DNA from 2 places in the Cobetia sp. BMC6 genome. Region 2 is predicted to be linked to the other one. Evidence: predicted binding sites of a transcription regulator. Region 2 holds the regulator's gene; the other holds the start of a gene.
What was found. Region 2 encodes PhoB, which activates phosphate uptake and scavenging genes when phosphate is short. Its sites were predicted from a motif close to TGTCATANNNNTGTCANA; they were not measured.

Region 1 (3,207 bases), on a different contig from region 2:
TACAGCCAGCAGAAACTGGCCAGCAATCCGCGGCTCGCCGAGCGTGATCGCGAAGCGACGCGACGCATGTGCGAGCGCTCGCGTCAGGCGCCGATGGCGATCTTCAACTTCGTGGAAGGCACTCGCTTCACGCCCGCCAAGCACAACCAGCAGCAGAGCCCTTTCCAGCACCTGCTCAAGCCGCGTGCCGGCGGCAGTGCCCAGGTGATCAACACGCTTGGCGATCGACTTTCCGGTATTCTGGATGCCACCCTCGATTACCGGCATGCCGATGCCAGTTTCTGGCAGTTCCTGTGCGGTCACGGGGGCGACATCACGCTCGTCATCACTCAGCGGCCGTTGGAGCCCTGGATGCTGGACGGCAACTATCATGCGGACGCCGCCTATCGCGAGCGCTTCCAGCAATGGCTCAATCAGGTCTGGAAGGACAAGGATGCCCGACTGTCACGTGCAGGGAATGACATTGATGAACACTGAATACGGCCTGAATGCCGCGGACTTCTCGGCACGAGCGCAGGCCGAACCTGACGTGAACCGTCCACTTCTGCAGCGGGCCGGCCTCGCGCTGCGTTGGTTGGCGCTGATCTGTCTCGGCCTGTGGCTGAGCGGCTGCGCGACCGGCAGCTACTCCGGCTCGCCGGCCGGCCAGTGGGTCACCATCCAGAAGGGCGATACCCTGGGGCAGATCGCGCGCGATGCCGACATTCCCCTGCTGCGCCTCACGCGCTTCAATCCGGGCGTCAAGATTCGTGACCTCAAGGTCGGTCAGCGCATCCTGGTGCCCACCGCGCGTGAGCGAGCGCCTTCCGGCGGCCCATATCGCTATCAGCTGCGCCCCGGCGATACCTACTCCAAGGTCGGTCGCTATTTCGGTGCCAGCCCGCAGCGCATTCAGGCCGCCAACCCCGGCAAGGACCCCAATGATCTCGATGTCGGCATGCTGATCTCGGTGCCGCTCAACGGTGGCCCGAGCCGCAGCGCCCCGGCCGCACGCGCCAGCGGCGGCAGCCTGGTCGCCCGCCCGGACCCCGGCCCGCTGCAGAAGCCGGGCCAGTCATGGCGCTGGCCTGCCGCCGGCAGCGTGACGCGTGAATTCGGCACCAACGGCAATGGCCAGCTGGCGCCCATGCAGATTCGTACCGCCGCCAGCGGCATCGCCAGTGCACCGGCGCGGGGCGAAGTGCGCTTCGCCGACTCCATGCGCCAACTGGGCAACGTGGTCATCCTGCACCACTCCGGCAACCTGCAGAGCGTGCTGGCCCAGTGCGGCGAGATTCTGGTCAAGGTGGGGCAACAGGTCACTCCGGGCACGCCGCTTTGTCGCGTCGCACGCGGCAACAACGGTCAGCATGAATTGCTGTTCGACGTGCGCCACGGCGGCAAGCCGATCGACCCGCGCGAGATTCTCGAGAAGCGCTGAACCAGCGTTGCTTCACGGCGCCAGCCCGACATGGCGCCACCTCCAATCCCCGCCAGATGACGACAGCGCCGGTGCCACGCCGGTGACTGTCGTCCTTGCTTGACGATTCATGAGACAACCCTCATACCTCTGAGTTGTGAGGGGTTGAGGGTGTGTCATCGCTTCGTCACCTGCTTGTTATGCCGCCGTCACTCCCTCTCTCGATAATGACCACAATAGTCATCTAGGGAGACGTCATGGAGCGCATTGCCTTCGTCAGTGAAACCTGGCATCCGGAGATCAATGGCGTGGCTCATACCTTGAGTCATCTGTGCGATCAACTCATCGCACGCGGCTGTGAGCTCCAACTCATTCGTCCCGCCACCCGAGATGGCAGCCTGGAACCGCGGGTCCAGCAGGAGCTTCAGGTACGCGGCTTCCGCCTGCCCGGATATGACACCGTGCAGGTCGGCGTGCCGGCACCGCAGCGCCTGATGCGCATGTGGCGCGAGCATCGCCCCTGTGTCGTCTATATCGCCACCGAAGGCCCGCTGGGCATCAGCGCACTGATGGTCGCCCGCCGTCTGGGCCTGCCGGTGGTCGCGGGCTTTCATACCAATTTCGATCAATACAGCACCCACTACCGGCTCAAGGCGCTACGCCCGCTGGTACGGCGCGGCCTGCGCCGCTTCCACAATGCCGCCAACATGACGCTGGTACCGACCCGCACCCAGGCAGACAGCCTGATGCAGCAAGGTTTCGAGCATGTGCAGGTGGTGGGACGCGGCCTGGATTGCGAGCGCTTCTCGCCCAGTCATCGCAGCGAAGCATTGCGCAAGTCATGGGGCGTCAGCTCACAGCAACCCGTCGCGCTGCACGTCGGGCGCCTGGCCGCCGAGAAGAACATCGAGCTGCTGATCCGCACCTATGAGGCCATGCTGGCCGTGCAACCGGACCTCGCCCTGGTGCTGGTGGGAGACGGCCCGCTGCGCGAGCGCCTGGAACAGCGTCTGCCCGAGGCGATCTTCGCCGGCCTCCAGACCGGTGAGGCGCTGGCCGCCCATTACGCCAGTGCCGACCTGTTCGTCTTCCCGTCACTGTCGGAGACCTTCGGCAATGTGGTACTGGAAGCCATGGCCAGCGGACTGGCCGTGATCGCCTTCGATTACGCGGCGGCCGCCGAGGTGATCCGCGATGATCACCAGGGCCTGCTGGCGCCCTGCAGCCAGCCGGAGCGCTTCATCGAACAGGCGGTGGAGGCCTGCCAGCGGCCGGCCCGCATCGCCAGACTGGGACGTGCCGCCCGCGTGCGCGTCGAACCATTGGGCTGGAGCCGCATCGCCGAGGGCTTTCTGACCTGCCTGCGTCACGCCGAGGAGAAGCCCGATGCACGATCGCAGCCTTCCCGTCTTTGAGCGACTGGACCTTCTGGAGTGGCGCCTGTGCCGCCAGGTCGCGCGCCTGGCGCTGTTCCGGCCGATACTCACCCTGTTTCGTATCGTCTCGCGGCTGGGCGACTGGCCGGTATGGGCGCTGCTGACGCTGAGCCTGCCGCTGCACCATGCCATGGGCGGCTGGCTGTTTCTGGAATTCGGCCTGGCGGCAGGCGCCGGGGCGCTGCTCTACCGCGCGCTCAAGACACGGCTATGTCGGGAGCGCCCGTTCATCACCTTCAATACCATCAACTGCACCATGCCGCCGCTGGACCGCTACAGCTTCCCCAGCGGTCACACCCTGCATGCTGCCCTCTTCGCCAGCCTGACCGCTCAGCAGCTGCCGGAGCTTGCCATCCTCGTCACGCCGCTGGC
Region 2 (3,207 bases):
CGCTGGTGGCCCTCACTGACCTTCGGCGCCGCGGTGTTCGTCATGACGCTGGTGCCTCTGGCCAATCTGCTGTTCATTCCGGGCGCTGTCGCCGGGGCGGTACTGATGTGGCAGAGCCACTACCGTCAGTTGCCGGCGCCGCGTCGTTGAGACAGCCTGTCGCAGCTGGTTCATCGCTGTACTGGTTTGTCGTTGAGGTAGCCGCAGCGTCGTCTGGCGGACCAAAAGAAACGCCCCGCAGTCGCCTCCTTTCGAGGTGGCTGCGGGGTGTTCCGCGTTGGGCTGGCCTCCGGCTCAGCTCATCACGGAGTCAGCACATCACCGGGCTAGCGCACTGCTGGTCCGGGGAGCGCTCGTCTGACAGGCGCGCTCGTCGGGGAAGTGACAGCGGAAGCGCGCACCCTCGCCGGGGTGGCTGTCGATCTCCAGATGGCCCTGATGGCGAATCAGCACATGCTTGACGATGGCAAGCCCCAGACCGGTGCCTCCCGTGGCGGTGCTGCGGCCCTTGTCGATGCGGTAGAAGCGCTCGGTCAGACGCGGCAGGTGGACCGGGTCGATGCCATCCCCGTCATCTTCCACCTCGACCAGCAGGCCCTGGTCATCCGCCTTCCAGCGCAGGGTGATATGGCAGTCTTCGGGAGTGTAGCGCACCGCATTGAAGACCAGATTCGAGATCGCGCTGCGCAGTTCCTGCTCCTCACCGCGTAGTGACAGGCTGGCATCGGCCTCGATGGAGAAGGTGTGGCGTCCCTGGGACAGGCCTTCGGCGTCGTCGCGGATATGGCCGAGCAGGGCACTCATGTCGATGCAGCGGCCGTTGTCGGACAGCTCGTCGGTTTCCAGGCGTGACAGGGTCAGCAGGTCCTCGACCAGGTGCTGCATGCGGTCGGTCTGGCTCTTCATCTGGCCCAGCCCACGCTGCCAGCGCGGTGGCAGGTCATCGGCGTAATCGGAGTAGGTCTCGAGATAGCCGGCCAGTACCGTCAGCGGCGTGCGCAGTTCATGGGAGACATTGGCCACGAAGTCGCGGCGCATCTCTTCCAGGCGATAGAGGCGGGTGACGTCACGCAGCATGACCAGACGTTCGTTGTCACCGAACAGGGTGATGGAAATCTGCAGCGTCAGGTTGTCAGACAGCGGCGACTGCAGCGTCAGCGGCTCGCGGTAGGCCAGCCGATTGAAGTAGTCGATGAAGGCGGGGTCACGCAGATAGTTGGTGATGTGCTGGCCGCGGTCGTGGCTGGCCTTGAGACCGACCAGCTGCTCGGCAGCGCTGTTCCACCATTCCATGTCACCGTGGTTGTCCAGCATCACCAGGCCGTCGCGCATGGCCTCGGAGGATTCCTGGATACGGTTGAGGATGCTGCGCAGTCGCTCCTGAGTCTGACGCTGGCCCTTCTGATAGCGGTAGAGACGATCGAGCAGGTCTCCCCACACGCCATCGCCGGGCGGTGGCTCTTCATGGGGATTGGTGATCAGCCAGGTATAGAGGCTCTTCAAGTGCTTGAGATGGACGAACAGATACAGCGCCAGACCCAGCGCCAGGCCCCAGCCCAGATGGCCCAGCAGGCCACCGATCAGGCCGAAGCCACCGGCAAGGTAGCCGAGGCGCCATAGCTCGTTGGTCCAATAGCGCATGAATCCCTCAGGCCTGAGCGCTGAAGCGGTAACCGGTGCCACGGACGGTCTGGATCAGATGCTGATGGCCTGTGCCCAGCGCCTTGCGCAGGCGGCGGATGTGCACGTCCACGGTGCGCTCCTCGACATAGACGTTACCCCCCCATACCTGGTCGAGTAGCTGGCTGCGGGTGTAGGCACGCTCCTGATGCGTCATGAAGAACTGCAGCAGGCGATATTCGGTCGGGCCGACATCCAGTGAGTTGCCGTGGGCGGTGACGCGGTGGCTGGCCGGGTCGAGCATCAAGCCTTCGACTTCCACTGCCTCCTCGACCCCCTTGGGGGTGGTGCGACGCAGCACGGCCTTGAGACGGGCGACCAGCTCGCGTGGCGAGAAGGGCTTGGTGATGTAGTCGTCGGCACCGGCTTCCAGGCCTTGAATCTTGTTGTCTTCCTCGCCCTTGGCGGTCAACAGGATGATCGGCAGTTCCGAGGTGGTCTCGTCTCGCTTGAGACGCCGCGCGAGCTCCAGGCCACTGGTGCCCGGCATCATCCAGTCCAGCAACAGCAGATCGGGCTTTTCATCGACGACGATGGCGTGGGCGTCCTGGGCATTGTCTGCCTCCAGCACGCGGTAATCCGCCATTTCGAGGGCGACGGCGATCATCTCGCGAATCGAGGATTCATCGTCGACAATCAGTACGGTCTTGGAGCTCATCGCTAGATCCCATGCAGCAGTCGGCGCACGCGCCAGAATGACAAGTCGATGACGATTACAACCCGCTTATATGACAACCAGATGACAACTGCCAGCATGGCAGCTTGCACGCAAGCCTGCCAGCCGCCTTGGAGGCGCGGCAGGCAGGCATGAATCGTGGGCTGGGGAGCAACCGGGGGCAGGGATAGCTTTAAATTAAATAATGCGAATATTTATGCAGGAGTCAGCTCATCGGCCAGGTCGCCAGGGCGATACCGGCGAAGATCAGCAGCCCCGTCCAATGATTGTTGAGGAACGCCTGGAAGCAGGGCGCACGCTCACGCTCACGGATCAGACGTTGCTGCCAGACGAAGGTGACGGCGGCGGCAGCCAGCCCCAGCCAGTAGAAGATGCCCAGCGCCAGCTGCAGGCCGATGCCGATCAACACCACCAGCATGCCCAGCTGCAACAGGCCGATCATCAGCTTGTCGGCACGCCCGAACAGCACGGCGGTGGACTTGATGCCCACCTTGAGGTCGTCGTTGCGATCGACCATCGCATAGGCGGTGTCGTAGGCCACCGTCCACATCAGGTTGGCCGCGAACAGCCACCAGCCGTAGGTCGGCACCTCCTCCAGCGTCGCGGCGAAGGCCATCGGAATCGCCCAGCCGAAGGCGGCGCCCAGCACTACCTGGGGCAGATGATGGAAGCGCTTCATGAATGGGTAGCTGGCTGCCAACAGCACGGCGACGATCGACAGCAGCACCGTGGTCAGGTTGGTGAAGCACACCAGCACGAAGGCGGCCGCGACCAGCCCCCCGAACAGTGTCAGCGCCTCGCGCTCCGAGATGCGGCCCGAGGTCAGCGGTCGGTCACGCGTGCGCTCGACA

Region 1: the regulator PhoB is predicted to act here: its motif matches at 1,574-1,591, upstream of MKZ40_RS07170 (glycosyltransferase family 1 protein).

Annotation. Positions count from the first base shown of each region.
Region 1 is NZ_JAKUMF010000002.1:687,325-690,531, reverse strand. It holds gene MKZ40_RS07180 (acyltransferase) at 1-477, shown strand, start outside; gene MKZ40_RS07175 (LysM peptidoglycan-binding domain-containing protein) at 467-1,420, shown strand; gene MKZ40_RS07170 (glycosyltransferase family 1 protein) at 1,657-2,814, shown strand; gene MKZ40_RS07165 (phosphatase PAP2 family protein) at 2,786-3,207, shown strand, end outside.
Region 2 is NZ_JAKUMF010000004.1:282,343-285,549, forward strand. It holds gene cysZ (sulfate transporter CysZ) at 1-150, shown strand, start outside; gene phoR (phosphate regulon sensor histidine kinase PhoR) at 319-1,641, opposite strand; gene phoB (phosphate regulon transcriptional regulator PhoB) at 1,649-2,338, opposite strand; gene ubiA (4-hydroxybenzoate octaprenyltransferase) at 2,562-3,207, opposite strand, start outside.